2 linked regions of the Streptomyces ficellus genome follow. The protein of the gene in region 2 interacts with the protein of the main gene of each other region in a pairwise test. Links are inferred from orthologs where the notes say so. Each region holds a gene or a part of one and is shown on either strand. Other genes may lie near its edges.

Region 1 (15,957 bases), 1.1 Mb from region 2 along the record:
GTCGAGCGCGCTTGGCAGGGTTGTGTGTACGCCGTACATTCAGTGGCGTACACCGTATCGAAAGGAGCTGGACCATGCAGTCCGTACTTGTCTCCGGTGCCGGTATCGCCGGATCCGCCCTCGCGCACCTGCTCCACCGCAGGGGCTTCGCGCCCACCGTCGTCGAGCGCGCCCCGGGGCCGCGGGCGGGCGGCCAGGCGATCGACGTGCGGGGCGTCGCCCTGGAGGTGCTCGACCGGATCGGCGTCCTGGAGCAGGCGCGGGAGGTCCGCACCCGGATACGCGGCATGTCGGTCCTGGACGCGGACGGCACGGAGATCGACCGCTCGACGGAGTACGCGCTGAGCAGCGGCCGGCTCGACGGCGACGACATCGAGGTGCTGCGCGACGACCTGACCCGGCTGCTGCACGACCGGGCGCGTACGGGCGGCGGCGTGGAGTACGTCTTCGGCGACAGCGTCACCGCGCTCACCGAGGACGCCGACGGGGTGGTCGCGGACTTCGCGCTCGCCCCGTCACGCCGCTTCGACCTGGTGGTCGGCGCGGACGGGCTGCGCTCGACGGTCCGGCGGCTGGCCTTCGGCCCGGAGGACGACCACGTCCGGCACCTGGGCAGCTACCTGTCGGTCTTCACCGCGGACAACTTCCTCGGCCTGGAGGACTGGCAGCTCTGGCTGCGGGACGGCGAGGCGGGGTTCGGCATCATGCCGGTACGCGGCAATCGCGAGCTGCGGGTCGCGTTCGGGTTCGAGTCCGCGCCGCTCCCCCGGGACGCGGACCTGAAGGCGCTGATCGTGGCGCGGCTCGCCGCACTGCGCTGGGAGGGCGCCCGGCTGGCGAAGGCCGCCCAGGAGGCGCCCGACTTCTACTGCGACGCGATGGCCCAGGTCCACCTGGACCGCTGGTCCCGGGGCCGGGCGGTGCTGCTCGGCGACGCCGGCTACTGCCCCTCCCCCCTGTCCGGGCAGGGCACGAGTCTGGCGCTGGTGGGCGCCCACGTCCTGGCGGACGCGCTGGCGGGGGCGGGCGGCGACCACGCGGCGGCCTTCACCGCGTACGAGTCGCGCATGCGGCCCTTCGTCACCGCGAACCAGGCCCTGGCCACGGAGAACCCCGGCAGGCCCGCCTCCGAGGAGTCCATGGGGCGGGCGAAGAACGCGATCGCGCTGGACGGCTGACGGGAGCACGGTGGAGGCGTGCACACCAGCGAGGAGATCTACCACCGGGTGCTGTGGGACCCGCGGTTCGACCCCGCCCGGTTCGTCATCGGCGTCCGCCTGCGGGAGGCCGGCCCCGGGCGGGTCCCGCTGACCGGCTTCGTACCGGGCGGTGACATCCCCTGGCACCGGGTGCTGTTCTTCGAGGCCGACGGCGAGGTGGTGTGGGACCGCAGGACGGGTCTGGACCGGCTCGGCGCGACCGGCGCCGGCCGGGTACGGGCGCTCGCCGCGCGGCCCACACCCCGCACTGCGGTGGCCTGGCTGCCGCCCGCGGAGCTGTGGCCGCCGCTCCAGGCCGTCCGCCGGGACCACGACCCGCAGATCCACCGCTGGCCGCCGCATGTGAACCTGCTGTTCGGGTTCGTCCCGGAGGAGGACTTCGGACGGGCGGCGCCGCTGCTCTCCTCGGCGGCGGCCGGCGTCGAGCCGTTCGGGGCACGGCTGGCCGGGATCCGTACGTTCCGCCACCGGGCGGGCGCCACGGTGTGGCTGGACCCGGCAGCCGCGGGCACCCGGCCCTGGGCGGACCTGCGCCAGGCCCTGGAGCGGCGCTTCCCCGAGTGCCGCGGCCCGCACCGGGGCTTCACCCCGCACCTGAGCCTGGGCCGCACCCGGGACCCGCGGCGCGTGACGGCCGAGTGCGCGGACCGGCTCGGCGCGTGGGGGCCCCTGACGGCGCGGGTCGTCGAGGTGGCGGTCCTGTCCCGGCGCGGCGACGGACCGATGCGGGTCCGGGCGACGGTGGTGCTCGGCACGGGCGAGGTGCGGTGGTCCGGGAAAACCCCTCCCCCTGACTAATCAAGTTTGACTAGAGTGGCGGGCATGGACGAGAAGACCATTCCGATGCTGCCCTGCCGGACCCTTCAGCCGGTCCTCGACTTCTACGCGGCGCTCGGCTTCGGCGTCACCTTCCAGCAGAAGAGCCCCAATCCGTACGCGGCCGTCGAGCGCGGCCGCATCGAGCTCCACTTCTTCGCGATGAGGCAGTACGACCCGGCCGCGTCGTACAGCACGTGTTACGTCGTGACCGACGACGTCGACGGGCTGCACGCGGCGTTCCGTGCCGGACTGAAGGCGGCGTACGGGCGCGTCCCGACGCGGGGACTCCCGCGCATCGGCCCGGTGAAGGACACCTCGCACGGCATGCGCCAGTTCCTGATGACCGACCCGGGCGGCAACTGCGTCCGCGTCGGCACGCCCGTCTCCGACGACCTGAACCACCGGCCCGCCCCGACGGAGACCTTCGCCCGGGCCCTGCACTACGCGTCCCTCTTCGCGGACTCCAGGGACGACCCGGCGGGCGCCGCGAAGTTCATCGACCGGGCGCTGGACCTGCCGGACGAACGGCCCACGCCCGTACAGCTGTTCCGCCTCCTCGTCCTGCGCGCGGACGTCGCCGGGCGGCTCGGCGACCCGGAGACCGCCGCGTCCGCCCTGGCCCGGGCGGATGGGGTCCGGCTCACCGCCGAGGAGCGGGAGTCGCTGCGCGACGAGCTGGCCCGGCTGGAGGACCTGCGGGACTAGGGTCTTTCGTTTGGATCAGGCTGGATCAGGGAGTGGCGTCTGGTGCCGTGCATCGCAAGGCGGAGGAGGGAGCCACTGCGGAGCATTGGCGACCGACGACAACGCCGCGAGGTGCGGTGTCCAGGCGTCACGAGCCCAGCAAGATCCGAACGAGAGGCCCTAGGTCGTGGTGGGCGGGCCGACCCGCCGCCCATCGCCGGAACGGGTCTCGCCGGAGCGGGTCTCGCCGGAGCGGCGTCTTCCGGCGAACCGCCCCGGGCCGGCGCCGTCGAGCCGGGCGAACCGCCCCGGTGTGGTGCCCACGAGCCGCTTGAAGTGCCGGTTCAGGTGCGCCTGGTCGTAGAAGCCCACCGCGGCCGCCACCGCGGAGGGCGACCGGCCGTCGAGGAGGAGCCGCCGGGCGCGGTCGACCCGGCGGGCCATCAGGTACTGGTGCGGGGCGATGCCGAAGGCGCCGCTGAACGCCCGTACCAGGTGCGCGGGATGGGCGTGCACCAGGCCCGCGGCCTCGTCGAGGGTCACCCCGCGCGACAGCCGCTCGTCGAGGAGTTCCCGCAGCCGGTGGGCGACGCCGTCGCCGGCCGGCCGCGCGGGGGTGACGAGCCGGGGCCGCAGCCGCCCGCGCAGCCGTTCGCCGATCAGGGCCAGCCGGCTCTGCGCCTCCAGTTCGTCGCCCCGGTGCGCCAGGGCGGCGTGCACCTGCGCGACGCGCCGCCGCAGCAGCGGGTCGACCAGGACGGGCCCGTCCACCGCCGGGCCGATGAAGGTCTCGTCGAGCTCCGGCAGGTCCAGGTAGAGCACCCGCTTGCGGAACCCGCGGGGCGTCGCGGACGAGCCGTTGTGCGGCACCTGCGGCGGCAGCAGCGTCACCGTGTCGCTCGGCGCGCCGTGCTCGCGGCGGTCCAGGTCGTACCGGATGGCGCCGTCGTCCACGATCAGCAGCGTCCACGCGTCGTGGACGTGCATCGGATAGGCGTGCTCGGTGAAGTGCGCGTGCAGGACCTCGACGACACCCGGCACCTTCGGGCGCCACGCGGAAACCTCCTGCCGGGCCACCATGCGAGAAACGTACAAGACCGGGCGGCCGGCCCGGCGGCAGTCTCGGACCATGACCACCGAGAACACGCCCGTACGCTTCGACACCAAGATCGCCGTCCTGCTGCGCGAGGACCTGGAGCCCTGGCAGCGGCTGAACGTGACGGCGTTCCTGGTCAGCGGCCTCGGCGCCCAGCTCCCGGAGGTGATCGGCGAACCGTACGCCGACGCCGACGGCAGCCCCTACCTGCCGATGTTCCGCCAGCCGGTCCTGGTCTTCGAGGGCACCAAGGAGACGCTGACCGCCGCCCACCGCCGCGCCCTGGCCCGTTCGCTGCCCCGGTCGGTGTTCACCTCCGACCTCTTCACCACCGGCAACGACCGCGACAACCGCGCGGCGGTACGAGCCGTGGCCCGTGACCACCTGGACCTGGTGGGCCTGTGCGTGTACGGGCCGCGCAACGCGGTCGACAAGGTGCTCAAGGGGGCCCGGATGCACCCCTGAGACGACGCGCCCCGGAGGCCGGGCTCGATGGCCGGATAACTCCTGGAATGGGGGCCGATCGGCGACATACGATGATCATCATCGTGGGCGCCGTCCGACGATCCACCCCCCTCCTGGAGACACGCCCATGCGTCATGCCCTTGCCCTGGCCACCCTGTGCTGCGCCGCCCTGCTGGTCGGCGGATGCGACGACACCGACAGATCCGACAGATCCGGCGGCGCCGGCGGCGCGAAGAGCGGGGCAGGGGCCGGCGCCCGATCGGCCCCGGCGGAGACGGAGACGGGCACGGAGACCGCGACGGCCGAGCACGCGGCGACGGTACGCGCCGCCGTCGCGGCCACCGGCCGCACCAGCGCCCGGATCGCCCAGACGCACACCATCGACGGCACCGCCATCGGCGAGCAGGTCCACACCATCACCGTCGGCGGCGACTTCGACTTCGCGAAGGACCGGGGCAATCTGGCCGTCACCCTCGGCCCGGTCGCCTTCGAGGAGGTCTTCGACGGGGACAACGTCTACCTCCGGGGCCAGGTGCCCGGCGACCCGGACGGCGACTGGTACCTCGCCGACCGCCGGGCACCGGCCCGGCACCTGCTCCGGGCACCCGCGAACGACCCCGAATACACCCTGAGCCAGGCCACCATGGCGCGGACGTTCGCACGGGCCGGCGAGGAGACGATCAACGGCGCACCGGTCGTCCGCTACCGGGGCGCCCTGCCCCACGAAGCCGTCACGCTGCGCATGGAGAAGGCGACCAGCGACAAGATCGGGGAGATGCGCCGCACGCTCGGCGGCCGGATACCGGCGGACGTCGACGTCTGGGTGGACGCCCGGGGGCGCGCCGTGCGGGCCCGCCTCGCCCTCGACATGGGAGGGGTCACGTCGACCAACACCCTCACCTTCTCCGAGCTGGGCAAGCCGGTGCGGATCACCGTGCCGCAGGGCGAGATCACCGAAGGGGACCTCCCCGAGAGCCTCTGACCGCACCCACCAAGGCCCCGCCCCCCGCCGGGCAACCCGGCCCCCTCGTTCCCCGTCTTGGTCACCGCGAGGCATGACCGCGCCATGTGACCTCGAAGCTTGACCGCGAGGGGTGACCGGCGCGGGACACCGGGCGGGACACGGGGGCGGGACGAGGGGCGGGGGTTCAGGGGATGGATCGGATACGGGGGGCGGGGCGGCGCCCTGCCGTCTTCCGGCGGCGGGGCGTGCTGGGCTCCGCGGCGGCCGTGGCGCTGGCGGCGGCCACCGGGTGCTCGGTGCCCGCGCCGCGGCGGGCCGGGCCGATCGCCGACCCCGCGCCCGGGATGCCGATCAGCAGCCCCCGGCGCGCCCAGCTGCTCCAGCTGGCGGCGCACCCGGACGACGACCTGTACTTCATGAACCCCGACACCCAGCGGATGGTGGACGCCGGGGTGCCGCTGGTCTCGATATACGTCACGGCCGGCGAGCACGACGGCAGGAACCACGTACCGGGCCGCGGGGACGCCCCCGCCGACAAGGCGGCCTACTCCTCCGCCCGGCACCAGGGCCTGCGGCAGGCCTATGCGGCCATGCTCGGGCTCGACATGTTCGCCGCCTGGCAGAAGGGTGTCCTCACCCTGCGGGGGGACCGCCGCGCCGAGATCAACACCCTCACCCACGGCGACCGCCGCGTCGAGCTGGTCTTCCTCAACCTCTCCATGCACGCCCCGCGCCGCTGGACGGCCCTGCCCAGCCTGTGGAAGGACCGGGCGCTGGGCCTGCGGACCGTGGTGGCCGACGACTCCCCCGTACGCAGGGCCGACACCTACGACTACGACGCGCTCGTCGACGTCCTCGTGGGCCTCCTGGAGCGCTACCGCCCGACGGTGATCCACACCCTGGACCCGGACCCGGACATCCAGCACAGCGACGAGCGGACCCGGCGGAAGGACTCCGAGCAGCCGGGCTACTCCGACCACGCCGACCACACCGCCGTCGCGTCCTTCTCGTGGGCGGCCATGGTCCGCTGGGTGGCCGACGCGACGAGGGACGGCGGCGCGATACCCGCCTTCACCACCACCGCCTTCCGCGGCTACTACAACCGGCACTGGCCCAAGAACCTCCCCGGGCCGGTGCTCAAGGAGAAGGCGGCCCACCTCGTGCCCTACGGCGGTGACCCGTCCTGGGAGTGCGGCAACAGCGGCGGCTGCGGCGACTACAACGTCGGCGGTGCCCGTCCGCTCACCAACAAGAAGGGCTGGGTACGCGCCACCCACCACCGCTACCCGGGCGCCGGCCCGGTCGTGGCCACCGAACCGGACGGGCGGCTCGCCGTGTACGGGGTGCTGGGCCTGCGCGCCGTGCGCTGGCGCGAGACGGCACCGGGCAGCGGGCAGTGGGGCGAGCCGGGCGACCTGGGCGGCGGGCCGCTCGCGCCGGGCCTCGGCGGGGTCACCCTTGGGGACGGCCGCCAGCTGCTGTTCGGGCTCCGGTTCGCGGCGCTGGGCGGGCACGGCGGGCCCAACAAGCGCGAGGTCGTGCTGCTGGAGCAGCGGGAGGCGGGCGGGGCGTTCCTCGCCTGGACCGGGCTCGGCAACCCCGAGCGCGGCGACGACCGGGGCCGCCGGCTGGGCGTCCCGGTGGCGGTGGCCGACGGGGAGGGCCGGGTCCACCTCTTCGTACGCGACGCGGACAAGGGCGTAAGTAGCCGGGTGCGGTCGGCCGGCGGGAGCTGGGGGCCCTGGCGGGACCTGGGCGGCGGAGAGGTGCAGGACGGGCTGTCGGCCGCGGTCGACGCCGCCGGACGCGTCCACCTGTTCGCGGCGGGCCGCGAAACCGTCCACCACTGGGCGCAGAACGCCCCGGGCGGCCCGGTCGTCTCCCGCGCGGGCACCGGCCTCCCCGCCCCGGGCGGCCCCGTGGCGGTGGCGGGCACCCCGGACGGGGGCCTGGCGCTGCACTACCGCGCGCCCGCCCGCAAGGAGGTGACGGCGGTACGCCCCGACGGCACGCCCCTCCCCCGGGTCGCCCTCCCCGGGTACGGCGCCCTGACCGCGGCCGCCACGCCCCGGGGCCCGGTCCTGCTGGGCACGGACCTCCACGGCCGCCTCCAGGTCCGCACCCCCGCCGGCCGCGTCGTCCGCCGCGCGCGGGGCCCGCTCCCTGTGGGGTCGGCCGCCCTCCTCGCCACCGCCCGCCACGGCACCCTCGCCATAGGGCTCGGCCCGGACGCCCACCCCTGGACCTGGGTGCCGGAACCGCACACCGAGGGCTGAGGCGGGAGGACGAGCGAAGGGCCCCGCACCTGACGGTGCGGGGCCCTTCTTGCAGCTCTGCAGGAGCTACCAGGTCAGATCCGAATTACTTCGTGATCTTGGTGACCTGGCCGGCGCCGACGGTCCGGCCACCCTCACGGATGGCGAACTTCAGGCCCTCCTCCATGGCGACCGGCTGGATCAGCGCGACCGTCATGGTGGTGTTGTCGCCCGGCATGACCATCTCGGTGCCCTCGGGGAGGGTCACGACGCCGGTCACGTCCGTGGTACGGAAGTAGAACTGCGGGCGGTAGTTGTTGAAGAACGGCGTGTGGCGGCCACCCTCGTCCTTGGACAGGATGTAGGCCTGCGCCTCGAACTCGGTGTGCGGGGTGACCGAGCCCGGCTTGATGATGCACTGGCCGCGCTCGACGTCCTCGCGCTTGATGCCACGGAGGAGCAGACCGACGTTCTCACCGGCCTGGCCCTCGTCGAGCAGCTTGCGGAACATCTCGATGCCGGTGACCGTGGTGGTGGTCTTCTCGGTCTTGATGCCGATGATGTCGACGGTCTCGTTGACCTTGAGGACACCACGCTCGATACGGCCGGTGACGACCGTACCGCGACCGGTGATCGTGAAGACGTCCTCGATCGGCATCAGGAACGGCTTGTCGACGTCACGCTCGGGCTGCGGGATCGACTCGTCGACGGCGGCCATCAGGTTGAGGACGGACTCGCCCCACTCCTTGTCGCCCTCGAGCGCCTTGAGCGCCGAGACCTTGACGACCGGAACGTCGTCGCCCGGGAACTCGTACTCGGTGAGGAGCTCACGGACCTCGAGCTCGACGAGCTCCAGGATCTCCTCGTCGTCCACCATGTCGGCCTTGTTCAGGGCGACGACGATGTACGGAACGCCGACCTGGCGGGCCAGGAGCACGTGCTCCTTGGTCTGCGGCATCGGGCCGTCGGTGGCGGCGACCACGAGGATGGCGCCGTCCATCTGCGCCGCACCCGTGATCATGTTCTTGATGTAGTCCGCGTGACCGGGGCAGTCGACGTGGGCGTAGTGACGCGACTCGGTCTGGTACTCGACGTGCGCGATGGAGATGGTGATACCGCGCTGGCGCTCCTCAGGAGCCTTGTCGATCTGGTCGAAGGCCGAGGCCTCGTTCAGGTCCGGGTACGCGTCGTGCAGCACCTTGGTAATGGCGGCCGTGAGGGTCGTCTTACCGTGGTCGATGTGACCGATGGTGCCGATGTTGACGTGCGGCTTAGTCCGCTCGAACTTCGCCTTCGCCACTGGGGTCCTCCTGAGAGTGGTTCTGGTACGCCTTACTCATCGGCGCCAGGTGATCTTTGCTGGGTGGCCACCCGCCGGAGCCCCGTCCCGGGTTCGGGGCGAAGCCACGGCGGATGGTGTCAAGCCTAAAGCGTGAACTCGGGAGAGTTACTCGCCCTTGGCCTTCGCGATGATCTCCTCGGCGACGTTCCGCGGAACCTCGGCGTAGGAGTCGAACTGCATCGAGTAGCTTGCGCGACCCGAGGTCTTGCTGCGGAGGTCTCCGACGTAGCCGAACATCTCCGAGAGGGGCACGAGGCCCTTCACGACGCGAGCGCCGCTGCGCTCCTCCATGGCCTGGATCTGGCCACGGCGGGAGTTGATGTCACCGATGACCTCGCCCATGTAGTCCTCGGGCGTGGTGACCTCGACGGACATCATCGGCTCGAGGATGACCGGCGAAGCCTTGCGCGCGGCCTCCTTGAAGGCCTGCGAACCGGCGATCTTGAACGCGAGCTCGGAGGAGTCGACCTCGTGGTAGGCACCGTCGAGAAGAATGACGCGGACGCCCGTCATCTCGTAGCCGGCCAGGATGCCGAACTGCATGGCCTCCTGCGCACCCGCGTCCACCGAGGGGATGTACTCCTTGGGGATGCGGCCACCGGTGACCTTGTTCACGAACTCGTACGACGCGTCGCCGCCCTCGATGGGCTCGATCGCGATCTGCACCTTGGCGAACTGACCGGTACCACCGGTCTGCTTCTTGTGGGTGTAGTCCACGCGCTCGACGGCCTTGCGGATCGTCTCGCGGTAGGCGACCTGCGGCTTGCCGACGTTCGCCTCGACCTTGAACTCGCGACGCATGCGGTCGACGAGGACGTCGAGGTGAAGCTCGCCCATACCACCGATGATGGTCTGGCCGGTCTCCTCGTCCGAGTGAACCTGGAAGGAGGGGTCCTCCTCCGCGAGACGCTGGATGGCGACACCCAGCTTCTCCTGGTCACCCTTGGACTTGGGCTCGATCGCGACCTGGATGACCGGCGCCGGGAAGTCCATGGACTCCAGGATCACCGGGTTCTTCTCGTCGCACAGCGTCTCACCGGTGGTGGTCTGCTTCAGGCCCATCACGGCGACGATGTCGCCGGCGCCCACCGAGTCGATCTCCTCACGCTTGTTCGCGTGCATCCGGTAGATCTTGCCGATGCGCTCCTTCTTGCCCTTGACGGAGTTCAGCACCGAGGTGCCGGCCTCCAGGCGACCCGAGTAGACCCGGATGAAGGTGAGCTTGCCGAGGTGCGGGTCGCTCGCGATCTTGAACGCGAGGGCCGACAGCGGCTCCGACTCGGACGGCTTGCGCTTGACGACCTCCTCCGGGTCCTTCACGCCGTGGCCCTCGATGGCCTCGACGTCCAGGGGGGAGGGGAGGTAGCGCACGACGGCGTCGAGCAGGGGCTGAACGCCCTTGTTCTTGAACGCGGTGCCGCAGAACACGGGGGTGACGGTGGTGTCGCCGCCCTTGCCGGACGCGATGGTGATACGACGGATCGCGGCGTACAGCTGCTCCTCGGTGGGCTCCTGGCCCTCCAGGTACAGCTCCATGATCTCTTCGTCGTTCTCCGCCACCGTCTCCAGCAGCTTGCCGCGCCACTCCTCGGCAGCCTCGGTGTGCGTGGCCGGAATGTCGACGACGTCGTACATCTCGCCCTTGGTGGCCTCGGCGGACCAGACAAGAGCCTTCATACGGACGAGGTCGACGACGCCCTGGAAGTTGGCCTCGGCACCGATCGGGAGCTGCATGACGATCGGGGTCGCGCCGAGGCGGTCCACGATCATGTCGACGCAGCGGTGGAACTCGGCGCCGGTGCGGTCGAGCTTGTTGACGAAGCAGATACGCGGAACGCCGTAGCGGTCCGCCTGACGCCACACGGTCTCGGACTGCGGCTCAACGCCGGCGACGCCGTCGAACACCGTCACCGCACCGTCGAGCACGCGGAGCGAACGCTCCACCTCGACCGTGAAGTCGACGTGGCCCGGGGTGTCGATGATGTTGATGGTGTGGTCAACGTCTTCCAGCGGCCAGTGGCAGGTCGTCGCGGCAGACGTGATCGTGATGCCGCGCTCCTGCTCCTGCTCCATCCAGTCCATCGTGGCAGCGCCGTCGTGGACTTCACCGATCTTGTACGAGACACCGGTGTAGAACAGGATCCGCTCGGTGGTGGTCGTCTTGCCCGCGTCGATGTGGGCCATGATCCCGATGTTGCGGACCTTGGCCAGGTCAAGCGAAGTGGTAGCCATAAGGCTTCAGTCTTCTCTCGGTCTCGATGTGGGTGCGACTACCAGCGGTAGTGCGCGAAGGCCTTGTTCGACTCGGCCATCTTGTGCGTGTCCTCACGCTTCTTGACCGAAGCACCGAGGCCGTTGGAGGCGTCGAGGAGCTCGTTCATGAGGCGCTCGGTCATGGTCTTCTCGCGACGGGCGCGGGAGTAACCCACGAGCCAGCGCAGCGCGAGCGTGGAGGCGCGACCGGGCTTGACCTCGATCGGCACCTGGTAGGTGGCGCCACCGACACGGCGGGACTTGACCTCGAGGGACGGCTTGACGTTCTCGAGGGCGCGCTTCAGCGTGATGACCGGGTCGTTGCCGGTCTTCTCGCGGAGGCCTTCCATGGCGCCGTAGACGATCCGCTCGGCGGTGGAGCGCTTGCCGTTCAGCAGGATCTTGTTGATGAGCGAGGTCACCAGAGGAGAGCCGTAGACCGGGTCGATGATGACCGGGCGCTTCGGGGCGGGGCCCTTACGAGGCATTCTTACTTCTCCTTCTTGGCGCCGTAGCGGCTGCGGGCCTGCTTGCGGTTCTTGACACCCTGGGTGTCGAGCGAGCCGCGGATGATCTTGTAACGAACACCCGGCAGGTCCTTCACACGGCCACCACGCACGAGCACGATGGAGTGCTCCTGCAGGTTGTGTCCCTCACCCGGGATGTAAGCCGTGACCTCGATCCCGCTGGTCAGACGCACACGCGCGACCTTACGCAGGGCCGAGTTCGGCTTCTTCGGGGTGGTCGTGAACACACGCGTGCAGACGCCGCGGCGCTGAGGGGAACCCTCGAGTGCGGGCGTCTTGTTCTTCTCGACCTTGTCCTGCCGGCCCTTCCGGACCAGCTGCTGGATCGTAGGCACTACTTCTCCGGTTTCTGTGTGCCGTGTAGTAAAGCTAACCTGGAACGTCGCCGACCCACGCGGTCGGGTGTGTCGAATACTGCGAACCTCCGCCGCAGGGCGGAAAGGGCGCAGATCACGGTGGCCGATACTCGACTCGTCATGCGGTTGAGGACACGCACACGAGCCCAGGCACACCCCAGGCACAAGGTCTGAGCGTACCTACCGCACGGACTTCGGTCAAAACAAATGCGGACGGCAGGGACACGCCGGATTCGATCATCCCGGAGAGGACCGTTCGTGGCGGGAACCGGCCATTCGGTCCCCCCGCGGACCGCGCCTTCAGTACGTTGATCGGTCCGCTCGACGAATCGGGGAACCCATGACGGCGGCGAACTTATCCGACGGAGCCGGAGCCGGGGCCGGGACCGGAGCCCGAGCCGCGCGTGCGGCCGGAGGCGGCGACCTCCGGGGCGGGGGCGGCGGCCTGGACGACCGGGTGCCCTTCCTCGCCCGCCTGGAGACGGCCGACCGGCAGGCGCTGCTGGCGCTCGGCCGGGAGCTGGCCTTCGCGCCCCGGATGGTGCTGCTCCACCAGCACGAGCCGTCGTCGCACGTGCTGTTCCTGGTGCGCGGCTGGACCAAGGTCACCGCGTCCGCCGCCAACGGCTACGAGGCGCTCCTCGCCCTGCGCGGGCCGGGCGACGTCGTCGGGGAGTCCGCCGCGCTGACCGGCCGCCCCCGCTCGGCGACCGTGACCGCGCTGGAGCCAGTACGGGCGGTGGCCGTGGAGCACGAGCGGTTCACCGACTTCCTCGGCCGCTCCCCCGCCGTCTCGTTCGCCCTGCTGGGCCTCACCTCCGACCGCACCCGCGCCGCCGACCGGCGCCGGCTCCAGTTCGCGTCGATGAGCGTGCGGGAGCGGTTCGCCGCGCTGCTGCTGGAGCTCGCCCGGATGCACGGCCGGCGTACGGACGACGGCATCGAGGTCGCCGTACCGCTGAGCAAGCAGGAGCTGGCCGGGTCGGTGGGGGCCTCCCGGGAGATGGTGCAGCGGCTGCTGAAGGAGCTGCGGACCCGGGAGGCGGTGTCCACCGGGCGCCGCACCCTGCTGATCACGCGCCCGGACGTGCTGCGGCGGATCGCCCGCGCCGAGCACCCCGACGCCTGAGGCCCGCCCGTCCCGATACGCCGCTCTGTGCACACGGTCACACTTCGAGTGCGTCATCGTTCCTCACCGCTCGGGCTTCCGGGTCGCCAGTCTGGCCTCGCTCCCCTCCCCACCGGAAAGGCGACCATGACCGACCCCGTGAGCCGGACGATCCTCCTGCTCGACATCGAGAAGTACAGCGACCGGGACGATGTCGAGCAGGCCTACCTGCGCCGGATGCTGTACGGCATCAGCGACAGCGCCCTGGAGAGCGCGGGCATCGAGGAGACCCTTCGGCTGCGCGCCGACCGCGGCGACTCCGTGATGGAGCTGATCGACGCCAACGCCTCGGTGACCGCCCTGCTGCGCGCCCTGCTCACCGAGGTGCCGGTACAGCTGCGCGCGGTGAACCGGATGGCGTCCAGCTCCGCGCAGATCCGGCTGCGCGCGGTCCTGGCCACCGGGTACGTGGCGGTCGACGCGCTCGACGGCTGGGTCGGCTCGGACCTGAACCACGCCTGCCGGCTCCTGGACGCCGAGCTGCTGCGCGCCGCGCTGCGGGAGCGCGGCGACGACTTCGCGCTGTGCGTCTCGGAGCCCGTGCACTCCGGGATCGTGCGCCACGGGCACCGGGGCATCCCGCCGGAGGACTTCCACCCCATCACGGTGACCAGCAAGAACGGCCCCCTGCGCGCCTGGCTGCACGGCCCGGTGCCCACGGGGGCGGCCACCGGGGCGGCGGCCGGGAGCGCCGCGCCGGAACCCACCGGAACTCCGGCGCCGGGCGGATCGGGGGACCGCCCGGCGCCGGGACACTCGTACGACTTCCGGGGCTCGGACGTCCGGATCGACGGCGGGTTCACCGGCGGCAGCCACCACGGCATCAGCGGCGGCACCTTCCACGGCGACGTGACGATCGGCGGTGACGCATGAGCGCCCAGGAGGCGGGGGCGGGCCCTCCGGCACCCGAGCCGGACCCCGCCGACGAGGGGGACGCCCGGCAGCCGGCCGGCACCGACGAGAGCGCGCAGGAGGAGCCCGACCAGCGGCAGAACGCCTGGTCGGCCCGGCGCGACCTGGTCAACCACAGCCCGTGGAACGTCACCGGCGGTGTCGTCGGGTCGGACCACCACGGCATCAGCGGCGGCCACTTCACCGGCAGCGTCCACCTCGGCAGCAAGACCGAGGTCGTCCACCAGTACCAGTTCGGCGGCGCGTCGGCCTCCCACTCCTCTGGTGAGGTGCCGGCGACGACGCTCGAACGGCTAAGCGCCCGGTTCGTCACGGGCGGCGACGCGGCCTTCGACGCGCTGGCCGAGCGGCTGCGCGCCGAACGCTTCCTGGTGCTGACGGGCGGGCCGTTCACCGGGCGCCGCACCGCCGCCCTGATGCTGCTGCACCGGCTGGGCGCGACGCCCGTGCGCGCGCTGGACCGGGAGACCCGGCCCGGCGAGCTCGCGGGGCGCATCGACACGGGCGGGCACCTTCTGTGCGACCCGCTGACCCGGCGCGACCGGCCGCTGCGCGAGGCGCACCTGCTGGCCGCTCGGGAGCGGCTGGCGGAGAAGGACGCGTACCTGGTCGTGACCGTCGGGCCCACCGCCGCCCTGGAGGACATCACCCCCGCCGCCTGGCGGCCGCCCGCTCCCGCCGCCGTACTGGAGGCGCACCTGCGCGCCGAGACGGACGAGGAGACGGTGCGCCAGCTGCTGGCCCTGCCGCCGGTGACCGGCTTCCTCGCCCGGAGCCACCAGCTGCGCGAGGCCGCCGCGTACGCCCCGGTCCTCGCGCGGTACGCGGCCGGCGAGGTGGACGAGCGGCGCATCGAGGAGTTCTCGCAGGCGGCGCTGGAGAGCCAGGTCCAGGAGTGGTTCGAGCAGGACGAGGAGTCCCTGCACCTGCGGGACAAGGCGTTCCTGGTCGCGCTGGCCGCCTTCGACGGCGGGCCGTACGCGCTGACGGCCGAGCTGAGCGACCTGCTGTACGCGCTGCTCCAGAAGACCGAGAACCCCTCCCGGGCGCCCGAGGTCCCCGTCTTCGGCACCCACGTCGGCAAGCGCCTCCAGCTGGCCCGCGCCAGGCGGTACGAGGAGGAGGAGCACACGGAGTGGGGCCCGGTCCGCCAGCTCAAGGCACGGTACGAGGACGACCGCGCCGCGCCGGTGCTGCTGCGGGAGGTGTGGACGGGCCACCCGTCCGCCCGGCCCGCCCTGATCGCCTGGCTGCGGCGGCTCGCGGGCGACGGCCGCCCCCTGGTGCGCACCCGCGCCGCCGCCGCGGTCGCCGTCCTCGCGTACGCGGACCTGCCCTCCGCGATGGCCCTGGTCATCGAACCGTGGGCGACCGCCGACCGCTTCCGGCACCGCCTCGTCGCGGTCAACGCGCTCGCCCTCGCCCACCTCATCGGCGCGCCGAACGTACCCCGCATCCTCGACGCCTGGTGCGAGAGCGACGACCAGCGGCTGTGCTGGGTCGCCATCCGGACGCACGGGCTGACCGGCCCCGCCCGGCCGGTCGAGACGCTGGCCGCGCTGCGGGCCGCGGCCCGCCACCAGGACGCCCAGAAGGACCCGGACGCGCTGCTGACGGCCGAGCTCGCCGAGTCGGTCGAGCTGCTGCTGCTCTCCCCCGCCGGCGACCGGGTCCTGGCGGAGCTGGTCCGGACGATGCACGACGACCGGAGCGTGCTGGACCTGGCCGTCCGCGGCTTCGTCCGGGCCTGCGACCACACCGAGGACGACGAGCGGTACGGCCGGCCGCTGGTCCTGCACTGGTACGCACGGGCCGCCACCGGCCACGGCCCGGCCGCCCACCACATCGCCGCCCTCTGGCGCACCGCCCTGGGTGACCGCGCCCACACCGGCCACG
Region 2 (10,841 bases):
CGTACCGCGTGGATCGGGGGCGCACTCGCCCTTGATCAACACGATCCGCAGCAGATCGCGCTTGGCCGCTCGCTCCCGGCACCCCACACAGGTTCGCTCAGGGCAGGCGCGGGCATGCGTCCGGCCAGACACGTTTAAGTCTACCTCCCCGCACCGACCTCACCCCTTTGGGGCAAGAATCGAACGGTTGTTGTCGTGATCTCGCCATAGCGCAACGTGACCATGGCGGGTTCTTGTTCCCCGTAGCGGGTCAGCCCTGGTCGTCGGCCGGCTGCTCGGTGTCCGGGCGGATGTCGATCCGCCAGCCGGTCAGGCGCGCGGCCAGGCGGGCGTTCTGCCCCTCCTTGCCGATGGCCAGCGACAGCTGGTAGTCCGGCACGGTCACCCGGGCGGACCGGGCACCGAGGTCGACGACCTCCACCTTGGACACCCGGGCCGGGGACAGCGCGTTGGCGACCATCTCGGCCGGGTCGTCCGACCAGTCGACGATGTCGATCTTCTCGCCGTGCAGCTCGGCCATCACGTTCCGTACCCGGCTGCCCATCGGGCCGATGCAGGCGCCCTTGGGGTTCAGGCCCGAACGGGTGGACCTGACCGCGATCTTGGTGCGGTGTCCGGCCTCGCGGGCGATCGCCGCGATCTCGACGGAACCGTCCGCGATCTCCGGGACCTCCAGCGCGAACAGCTTCTTCACCAGATTGGGATGCGTACGCGAAAGGGTGACGGACGGACCGCGCACGCCCTTGGCGACCCGGACCACGTAGGTCCGCAGCCGCAGGCCGTGGGTGTAGTCCTCGCCCGGCACCTGCTCCTGCACCGGCAGGATCGCCTCGAGCTTGTCGTCCAGCTTCACCAGGACGTTCTTCGGGTCCTTGCCCTGCTGCACCTGGCCGGCCACGATGTCGCCCTCGCGGCGGGCGTACTCGCCGAACGTCACGTCGTTCTCGGCGTCGCGCAGCCGCTGCTGGATGACCTGGCGGGCGGTGCTCGCCGCGATGCGGCCGAAGTCCGACGGCGTGTCGTCGAACTCCTTGGGCTCCTGCCCCTCCTCCAGGTCCGCCGGGTCCTCCTTCGCCCACACCGTCACGTGACCGGTCTGCCGGTCCAGCACGACACGGGCGTGGCGGCGGGCTCCCTCGGTGCGGTGATAGGCGATGAGGAGGGCCGACTCGATGGCCTCGACCAGCAGGTCGAAGGCGATCTCCTTCTCCTGTGCCAAGCCCCTCAGGAGCTTCACGTCGATGTCCACGGCTACGCCTCCTCTTCCTTCTTGTCCTTGCGGTTGAACTCGATCTCCACGCGCGCCTTCGCGATGTCCGGGAACGCGACGCGGCGGGCGGTGGGCTTGCGCCCCTTCACGCCCGGCACCTCGAGATCGAGGCCCTCGTCGTCCACGGAGAGGATGCGGGCCACCAGTTCGCCGCTCTCGTGCAGCTGGAACTTCACCAGGCGGCCGGTGGCGCGTACGTAGTGGCGGTGCTCGGTCAGCGGGCGGTCCGCGCCCGGCGAGCTGACTTCGAGGACGTACTCCTCGTCGCCCATCGCGTCCGTCTCGTCGAGCTTCTCGGAGATGGCGCGGCTCAGCTCGGCACAGGCGTCGAGCTCCACGCCCTCGTCCGAGTCCACGACGATCCTCAGCATCCGCCGCCGGCCCGCCCGGGACACCTCGATCTCCTCGAGGTCCAGGTCCTCTGCGCTGACCAGCGGTTCCAGCAGCCCGCGCAGCCTTTCGCTCTGGGTGGTGCTCATCCGGGTGACTCCTCGGCCGCGTGTGCTGTTGTGGGATCGTCGCGTGTCAGACCAAAGGGTATCCGGTCGCGGGGGGTGTTGCCGTCCACCTCCCGACGGGCCGCGGGTACGCTCGCCTGCGGTGATCTTCGGATCGTGCTGGTCATGGCGGTTCACGGCGGAAGGAGTGACGCGTGGGGTCCACGGGAACGACACGCAGACGCGCCCTCGTCGCGACGGGCGCGGTCGCCGCGGCCGGTGTGCTCGGCGCGTGCACACCCGGCGGACCGGGCGGTACGGGGACGGCCCCGGCGTCCGAGCGCGCCGCCGCCCGCGCCGAGGCCGCCCTGCGGCGCCGGTCGGCGGCGACGAGCACGGCGCTGCTGACCCGGTACGACGACGTCCTCGCCGCGCACCCCTCGCTGGCCGCCCGGCTGGCGCCGCTGCGCGCGGCCGTGGCGGCGCACGTCACGGCGCTCGCGCCGGGCGGCTCGCCCCCGGCCCCGAGCGCCCCGGCGGACGCCCCGGCCCGCGCGGGCGCCTCCACCGCCCCCTCCCCCGTGCCCGCCGACCCGGTCGCCGCCGTGGCGGAGCTGGCCGCGGCGGCACGGCGGGCCGCCGACGCGCACGCCGCGGCCCTGCTCGGCGCACCGCCCGAGTACGCGCGGCTGCTCGCGTCCGTCGCCGCCGCGAAGGCCACGCACGCGTACCTCCTGACCGGCGAGGGGAGCCCGGCATGAACGAGCAGGCGGCCGTGACCGGTGAGGCCCCGGACGGGAAGGCCCTCGAAGCCGCGCAGGCCGCGCTGGCCGCCGAGCACGCCGCGGTGTACGGGTACGGGGTCGTCGGCGGCCGGATCGGCGACACGCGCGCGGCGGAGGCGAGCGCCGCGTACGCCGCGCACCGGGCCCGGCGGGACGCGCTGGCGCGATCGGTCCGCGAGCTGGGCGGGAAGCCCGCCGCGTCCGCCGCCGCGTACACGCTGCCGTTCCCGGTGCCGGACGCGGCCGCGGCCGTACGGCTGGCCGCCGAACTGGAGGACCGCGTCGCGGGCGTCTACTCCGACCTCGTACGGGCCACGGACGGCCCGCTGCGGCGGGAGGCGGCGAGCGCGCTGCGGGAAGCAGCGGTGCGGGCGGTCCGCTGGCGCGGCACCGGCGTAGCCTTTCCTGGGCTCGCCGAGCGGAGCTGAGCCCGGTCCACGAGGAACGCGAGCCCCGGCCACTGTGAGCCGCGGCTCCGAGAGGGAACAACGCACGCATGGGTTTTGAAGCGCCACAGCGACTGGTGCGGGCACTCGGCGAGACGTACGGGGACGCGGCCGCCGGCGACTGGCTCGCCCGGCTGCCCGAGCTCGCCCGGGAGGCGGTGGACCTGCGGCGTCTGGACGTCGAGCGGGTCATCGCGCCGGGCGGGCGCAGCAGCCTGGTCGTGCTCGTCACGTTGCCGGACGGCACCCCCGCCGCGCTGAAGGTCGCGCCGCCGTTCGCCGCGCCCGACCTGGAGCGGGCGGCGCTCACGCACTGGGACGGCTGGGGCGCCGTGCGGCCGCTGGACGGCGCGGGTCCCGACCTGCTGCTGGAGCGGCTCCACACCGAGGTGAGCCTGCGCTCGCTGCCCGAGGCGAAGGCGCTGCTGGAGGCCGCGGGCACGGTGCGCAAGCTGTGGGTGGCGCCGGCCGAGGGCCACGGGTTCGAGTCGGTCGCCGAGCGGACCGCGCGGCAGGCGGAGGCGATGCGGGCGGCGAAGGACGCGGAGACGGCCGGGCTGGTGGCGGCGGCGCTCGACGCGCGGGACGGGCTCGTCGCCGACGCCCCGGAGGAGCTGCTGCTGCACGGCAACTTCCGCCAGGGCAAGGTGCTGGCCGGTGACCGGGCGCCGTGGCTGGCGGTCGGGCCGGAGCCGCTCGTCGGTGAGCGGGCGTACGACCTGGCCCGGCTGGTCCGGGACCGGGTCGAGGACCTCGTCGCGGCGGCGTCGGGCGCGGCGTCGGGCCGCCGCCGGGTGAACAAGCTGGCCGACTCGCTCGACGTGGACCGTGAGCGGCTGCGCGGGTGGACGCTGTTCCGGGCCGTGGAGTCGGGTACGCGGGCCCTCGCGGCGGGGCGGCGGCAGGACGGCGAGCTGCTGCTGGAGTTCGCCGGCTGGCTGTAGGGACGGCTCCCCCGCACTCCCCGTTCAGCCCTATAGGTGTTATCGCCCGATTGGTGCGATATTGGGCGTAAAGCATCCCTACCACCCGGTTGGACGGGAGGGCTGTCATGGTCGAGGAACTGCTGGTAACGGCGGCGGTGCTGGGGTCGGCCGCCCTCGTCTACGTCGCGGCGGCCGCCAAGGTCGTCAAGCAGTACGAGAAGGGCGTGGTCCTGCGCTTCGGCCGGCTCCGCAGCGGTGTGCGGGCACCGGGGTTCACCATGGTCGTCCCGTTCGTCGACCGGATGCACAAGGTGAACATGCAGATCGTCACCATGCCGGTGCCCGCCCAGGACGGCATCACCCGCGACAACGTCACAGTCAGGGTCGACGCGGTGATCTACTTCAAGGTCGTGGACGCCGCGGCGGCGATCATCCGGGTCGAGGACTACCGGTTCGCGGTCTCCCAGATCGCGCAGACCTCACTGCGCTCCATCATCGGCAAGAGCGACCTGGACGACCTGCTCTCCAACCGGGAGAAGCTCAACCAGGGGCTGGAGCTGATGATCGACAACCCGGCCGTCGAGTGGGGCGTGACCATCGACCGGGTCGAGATCAAGGACGTCTCGCTGCCGGAGACGATGAAGCGCTCCATGGCCCGCCAGGCCGAGGCCGACCGCGAGCGGCGGGCCCGGGTCATCAACGCGGACGCGGAGCTCCAGGCGTCGAAGAAGCTCGCCGAGGCGGCCGGTGTCATGTCGGACACCCCGTCCGCCCTCCAGCTGCGGCTGCTCCAGACCATCGTGGCCGTCGCCGCCGAGAAGAACTCCACGCTGGTGCTCCCGTTCCCGGTGGAGCTGCTGCGCTTCCTGGAGCGGGCCGCGCAGGACCCGTCGGCCTCGGCCTCGGCCTCGCCGGCCTCGCCGGACCGGCGGCACGCCGCCCCGGAGCAGCCGTCGCTGCACGTCCACGACCCCCACCTGCACGACCTGGTCGACGCGCCCCGCGAAACGGCAGCGGCGCCGGCGCCCCAGGTACGGGACGACGACGCCGGTACGGCGGGCTGCATCTGAGCGCGGAGCGCGACGGCGCGGAGCGCCACGGGCGCGGGCGGCTCGGAACGGGGTGCCGGGCGACGGTGACGCGTGCGTCGGGCGGCTCCGGGCCGGGCACCGGGCGCCGGGACGCGTGGGCCCGGCGCCCGGTGCGGAGTGGCGCGTGCGCGCGTTACGCCGAGAGGCGGGCGATCGCCTCGTCGACCGTCAGCTCCTCGCGCTCACCGGTGCGGCGGTCCTTCAGCTCGACAACGCCCTCACCGGAACGGCGGCCCGCGACGAGGATCTTCGGTACGCCGATCAGCTCCGCGTCCGTGAACTTCACGCCCGGCGACACCCCAGCCCGGTCGTCCACCAGGACCCGCAGGCCGGCCGCCTTCAGCTTCTCCGACACGTCCAGCGCCAGCTCCGTCTGGAGCGCCTTGCCGGCCGCCACGACGTGCACGTCCGCCGGGGCGATCTCGCGGGGCCAGCACAGGCCCTGCTCGTCGGCGTGCTGCTCGGCCAGGGCCGCCACCGCGCGGGAGACGCCGATGCCGTACGAGCCCATGGTGACGCGGACCGGCTTGCCGTTCTGGCCAAGGACGTCGAGCTGGAAGGCGTCGGCGTACTTGCGGCCCAGCTGGAAGATGTGGCCGATCTCGATGGCGCGGTCGATCTTCAGGTCGGAGCCGCAGTTCGGGCAGGGGTCGCCCTCCTCCACGACCACGACGTCCAGGTACTGGTCGACCTCGAAGTCACGTCCGGCGACGACGTTCCTCGCGTGCTTGCCGGGCTTGTTGGCGCCGGTGATCCAGGCCGTGCCGGACGAGACGCGCGGGTCGGCGAGGTACCGGACCTTGTCCAGGCCCTGCGGGCCGACGTAGCCGCGCACCAGGTCGTCGCGGCCCTCGAAGTCCTCCGCGGTGACCAGCTCGACGGTGGCCGGGGCCAGGTGGTCCTCCAGCTTGCCGAGGTCCACCTCGCGGTCGCCGGGCACACCGACGGCCACGATCTCGCCGTCCACCTTGACCAGCAGGTTCTTCAGCGTGTGGGAGGCCGGGACGTCCAGGTGCGCGGCGAGGGTCTCGATGGTCGGCGTGTCGGGGGTGTCCAGCTCCTCGACCGGGCCGTGCGCCGCGGGGTCCTCGGGCTGCTGCTTGAACGTGACGGCCTCGGTGTTGGCGGCGTAGTCACAGTTCGGGCAGTAGACGAAGGTGTCCTCACCGGCGGCGGCCGGGGCCAGGAACTCCTCCGACGCGGAACCGCCCATCGCGCCCGACACCGCCGAAACGATCTTGTGGCGCAGGCCGAGCCGGTCGAAGATCTTGATGTACGCCTCGCGGTGCAGCGCGTACGACTCCGCCAGGCCCTCGTCCGTGGTGTCGAAGGAGTACGAGTCCTTCATCTGGAACTCACGGCCGCGCAGGATGCCCGAACGGGGACGCGCCTCGTCGCGGTACTTCGTCTGGATCTGGTAGAGGATCACCGGCAGGTCCTTGTAGGACGTGCACTGGTCCTTGACCAGCTGCGTGAAGATCTCCTCGTGGGTCGGGCCCAGGAGGTAGTCGCCGCCCTTGCGGTCCTGGAGGCGGAACAGTTCGGCGCCGTACTCGTTCCAGCGGCCCGTCGCCTCGTACGGCTCCTTCGGCAGCAGCGCGGGCAGCAGGACCTCCTGCGCGCCGATCGCGTCCATCTCCTCGCGCACCACGCGCGACACGTTCTCCAGGACCTTCATGCCCAGCGGCAGCCACGACCAGATGCCCGCGGCGTTGCGGCGGACGTAACCGGCGCGAACGAGCAGCTTGTGGCTGAGCGTCTCGGCGTCCGCCGGGTCGTCGCGCAGTGTCTTGACCATCAACCGGGACATGCGCTGGACCTGGGCCTGGGCCATGGGAAACTCTCCTGCGGTGAAAAGTGTGATGGCTAGGAGGTTAGCTCCGGGGCGGCTGTCGGCGGAAATCAGTTCCGCCCGGCGGACCCCGCCCGGCGCGGTAGCGGCAGCGGCGCGCCCATCACCGCGTACGGCTTCGCGGCGCTCGGGAAATGCACCCGGCGGGCCAGGTCCTGGTAGCCCAGGGCGCGGTAGAGGAACCGGGCCGGATTCTCCACGTCGATCGCGGAGAGGATCGACCGGGGCTGCTCGGCGGCGTCAGTGATCGTGGTGATCAGCTCACGGCCCACGCCCCGGCCCTGGAAACCGGGGTGCACGTGGAGCTCGGTGATGACGAAGGAATCGTCCAGCCAGCCGCCGTGGCCCTCCCGGACCAGATACGGCTGGACCACCGTCGACCACCAGTGCAAACGATCGTTGGGCATCCCGTACACGAACCCGACCAGCCGCCCGGCGGGCGTCGTCGCCCCGTAGGCGCACGCCCCCGGGCTCTGGAGATGGCGCAGCACGATGTGGCGGCGCACCGCGACCTCGTCCTCGGACAGCCCGAAGGCGAGGGCCTGCACCGCGAGCGCGGCGTCCACGTGCGCGGCGAGGTCGAGCGGTCGGACCACGACGTCATCCATGCGACCGAACCTTACAAGCGGATCAGAAGAGCACGCTCATGAAGGCGCCGACCTCCTGGAACCCGACGCGGCGGTACGCGGCCCTGGCCGGCAGGTTGTAGTCGTTGACGTACAGCGAGACCACCGGCGAGACGTCCGCGAGCGCGTACCGCAGCACCGCCGCCATACCCGTCTCCGACAGGCCCCGGCCGCGGTACTCGGGCGCCACCCAGACGCCCTGGATCTGGCAGGCCTGCGGGGTCGCCGCGCCGATCTCCGCCTTGAAGACGACCTTGCCGTCCTCGATGCGGGCGAAGGAGCGGCCGGTGCCGACGAGTTCCGCGACGCGCGCCTGGTAAAGCAGGCCGCCGTCACCCGCCATCGGCGAGACGCCGACCTCCTCCGTGAACATGGCCACGCACGCCGGCATGATCACGTCCATCTCGTCCTTGCGGATCCGGCGGACGAACGGATCGGGCTCGACGTCCGGGGACGGCCGGTCGGTCACCATCAGCGGCTGGTGCGCGCGGACGTCCCGGGCGGGGCCCCAACTCGGCTCGAGGAGCCGCCACAGCTGGGCCGTCGGTTCGGCCGGGCCGACGATCGACGAGCAGCGGCGCCCGGCCCGGCGGGCGCGGTCCGCGAACGCGCGGACTGCTTCGGGGGTGGCGCAGATCGGGACCAGGTTCGCGCCGGAGTAGCAGAGCGAGCGGAGACGGCCGTCGGTGTACCAGCCCCACATCTCGCCGCCGAGGCGCCACGGGTCCAGCCCCGCGACCTGCACGCGGGAGGTCACGAACGCGTTGTCGACGGGCTCGCTCTCCAGCACGGCGAGCGCGGCGCCGAGGTCGCTGGGCTCGAGGACCCGGGTGGTGGTCTGCGTCAACACGAGGGGGCCTCACCATGCGTTCCATACGGGTCCTGGCACTGTACCTGGCGACCCGCCGCGAACGGCAGGCCAGCGCGAGCGCCTCACGGCGGAACGGCGCGCTCCCGGCCCGGCCGGTGGGGCGGAGCCCCGTCTCGCCCGCCCTCCCGTTACGGGCTCGCCCGCAGGGGCGCCCACCCCGCCCCGTTGTGGGCGGGTGCCCAGCTGGGCTCGCTGTGGGCGGGTGCCCAGCTGGGCTCGCTGTGGGCGGGTGCCCAGCTGGGCTCGCTGTGGGCGGGTGCCCCGCCGGGTCCCCGGCCCCGTTGTGGGCAAGCACCCTGCCGGTCTCGTTGTGGGCAATCGTCCCGCTAGGGCGGGACGGGTGGGCACAACGGGACCGGGGCGGTGCCTGTCGTCGGTTCGCCCTGGGGCGGTGCCCGTTCCCGGTTCGCCTGCGGGCGGTGCCTCGGCCCGGTGACCCCCGGTGGGTGGGGGGCGTGGCCCCTCCGGGCTCGCCTCCTCGGGGCCGGCGGCCTCGGGTTACGGGTAGGGGAGCCCCGGTAACGCCGCCGGTCCCCTGCGGGGGCGACCCTGCACGGCCCCACCCCGGGCGCGTCGCCGGGTGCGGGGCCGTGGGTGGTGCGGCACGGCCCCGCCCCCGGTGCGTCGCCGGGTGCGGGGCCGTGGGTGGGGCGGTACGCCCCGGTGCGGGGCGGTAGTGGCGTCAGCTGACGGTGACGGCGGGTTCGCCGGAGGTCACGCCGTCCTTCTCCATCTGCTCGGCGATCTTCAGCGCCTCTTCGATCAGCGTCTCGACGATCTTGGACTCGGGGACGGTCTTGATGACCTCGCCCTTCACGAAGATCTGCCCCTTGCCGTTGCCCGAGGCGACACCGAGGTCGGCCTCACGGGCCTCACCCGGACCGTTGACGACGCAGCCCATGACCGCGACGCGCAGCGGGACCTCCATGCCCTCCAGGCCCGCGCTGACCTGGTCGGCCAGCTTGTAGACGTCGACCTGGGCACGCCCGCACGACGGGCAGGACACGATCTCCAGACGACGCTGACGGAGGTTGAGGGATTCGAGGATCTGGATGCCGACCTTGACCTCCTCGGCCGGCGGGGCCGACAGGGAGACGCGGATGGTGTCGCCGATGCCCTCGGAGAGCAGGGCGCCGAAGGCGACGGCCGACTTGATGGTGCCCTGGAAGGCCGGGCCGGCCTCGGTGACGCCGAGGTGCAGCGGGTAGTCGCACTGGGCGGCGAGCTGCCGGTAGGCGTTGACCATGACGACCGGGTCGTTGTGCTTGACCGAGATCTTGATGTCGCGGAAGCCGTGCTCCTCGAACAGGGACGCCTCCCAGAGGGCCGACTCGACGAGCGCCTCGGGGGTGGCCTTGCCGTACTTCTCCAGCAGGCGGCGGTCGAGGGAGCCCGCGTTGACGCCGATGCGGATCGGGGTGCCCGCGTCGCCGGCGGCCTTGGCGATCTCCTTGACCTTGTCGTCGAACTGCTTGATGTTGCCCGGGTTGACCCGGACGGCCGCGCAGCCCGCGTCGATGGCGGCGAAGACGTACTTCGGCTGGAAGTGGATGTCGGCGATGACCGGGATCTGCGACTTGCGGGCGATCGTGGAGAGGGCGTCGGCGTCGTCCTGCGTGGGGCAGGCGACGCGGACGATCTGGCAGCCGGACGCGGTCAGCTCGGCGATCTGCTGGAGCGTGGCACCGATGTCGGAGGTGCGCGTCGTCGTCATCGACTGCACCGACACGGGCGCGTCGCCGCCCACGGCCACCGAGCCGACCTGGATCTTGCGGCTGACGCGGCGGTCGGCCAGCTTGGTCGGAACGGACGGGATACCGAGAGAAATCGCGGTCATCTGCTGTGCAACCCCAAGGTGTGGATCGAGGTCCCGAGATCGGCGGGCTCCGGCTTCGAGGTTACAGGCCCTCGATGACACGGCCGGACACCGCGGGGTGTCCGGCCGTTGTCGTTCACGCGTACGTACGCCGTGGGTCTACGAGATTTTTACCGGGTTGACGATGTCCGCGACCAGTACGAGCAGGGTGAAGCAGATGAAGACGCCCGCGACGACGTAGGCGACCGGCATGAGCTTGGCCACGTCGAACGGGCCCGGGTCGGGGCGCCGGAAGAGCTTGGCCACGTTGCGGCGTACGGATTCCCAGAGGGCGCCCGCGATGTGCCCGCCGTCCAGGGGCAGCAGGGGCAGCATGTTGAACAGGAAGAGGGAGAGGTTGAAGCCGGCCAGCAGGGTCAGGAACGTGGCGATGATGTTCTGGGTGGGGATGTCCAGGTTCATCACCTCGCCGCTGATCCGGGCGGCGCCGACGACGCCCACCGGGGAGTCCGCCTTGCGCTCACCGTCACTGAAGGCGGCGTTCCACAGGTCGGGGATCTTGGTCGGGAGCGCGACGATCGACTCGACGCCGTTCTCGATCATGTCCCCCATGCGGTCCACGGACTGGCCGAAGCTGAGCGGCAGGATCTCCGTCTTGGCGGCGAAGCCGAGGTAGCCGGCCGCCACGTACTTGTCGGCGACGACCTCCCCGTCGGCGTCC

The links.
Region 1: the proteins of rimP (region 2) and rpsL interact in binary tests that used the Escherichia coli proteins (3 or more experiments, as listed by UniProt). The link is inferred for Streptomyces ficellus from one-to-one orthologs.

What each region holds. Positions count from the first base shown.
Region 1 is NZ_CP034279.1:2,973,552-2,989,508, forward strand. What follows is about bases 10,275-13,139. They hold rpsL (30S ribosomal protein S12), read right to left. Parts: upstream 11,961-13,139; coding sequence 11,589-11,960; downstream 10,275-11,588. Other genes in these bases: fusA (elongation factor G), read right to left, coding at 10,275-11,077; rpsG (30S ribosomal protein S7), read right to left, coding at 11,116-11,586; EIZ62_RS12965 (Crp/Fnr family transcriptional regulator), read left to right, coding at 12,322-13,110. In the rest of the region: EIZ62_RS12910 (FAD-dependent monooxygenase), read left to right, coding at 75-1,178; EIZ62_RS12915 (RNA repair domain-containing protein), read left to right, coding at 1,197-2,018; EIZ62_RS12920 (bleomycin resistance protein), read left to right, coding at 2,043-2,744; EIZ62_RS12925 (AraC family transcriptional regulator), read right to left, coding at 2,904-3,803; EIZ62_RS12930 (DUF2000 domain-containing protein), read left to right, coding at 3,853-4,284; EIZ62_RS12935 (LolA-like protein), read left to right, coding at 4,412-5,266; EIZ62_RS12940 (PIG-L family deacetylase), read left to right, coding at 5,440-7,524; tuf (elongation factor Tu), read right to left, coding at 7,610-8,803; more of fusA, read right to left, coding at 8,951-10,274; EIZ62_RS12970 (hypothetical protein), read left to right, coding at 13,237-14,022; EIZ62_RS12975 (hypothetical protein), read left to right, coding at 14,019-15,957. UniProt on the Escherichia coli protein: With S4 and S5 plays an important role in translational accuracy. Interacts with and stabilizes bases of the 16S rRNA that are involved in tRNA selection in the A site and with the mRNA backbone.
Region 2 is NZ_CP034279.1:1,858,761-1,869,601, forward strand. The notes cover bases 1-2,910. They hold rimP (ribosome maturation factor RimP), read right to left. Parts: upstream 1,750-2,910; coding sequence 1,252-1,749; downstream 1-1,251. Other genes in these bases: EIZ62_RS07945 (YlxR family protein), read right to left, coding at 1-132; nusA (transcription termination factor NusA), read right to left, coding at 251-1,249; EIZ62_RS07960 (hypothetical protein), read left to right, coding at 1,923-2,468; EIZ62_RS07965 (ferritin-like domain-containing protein), read left to right, coding at 2,465-2,910. Outside these bases: more of EIZ62_RS07965, read left to right, coding at 2,911-2,920; EIZ62_RS07970 (aminoglycoside phosphotransferase family protein), read left to right, coding at 2,989-3,882; EIZ62_RS07975 (slipin family protein), read left to right, coding at 3,990-4,934; EIZ62_RS07980 (proline--tRNA ligase), read right to left, coding at 5,089-6,789; EIZ62_RS32820 (GNAT family N-acetyltransferase), read right to left, coding at 6,858-7,415; EIZ62_RS07990 (GNAT family N-acetyltransferase), read right to left, coding at 7,438-8,283; ispG (flavodoxin-dependent (E)-4-hydroxy-3-methylbut-2-enyl-diphosphate synthase), read right to left, coding at 8,987-10,141; EIZ62_RS08000 (M50 family metallopeptidase), read right to left, coding at 10,280-10,841.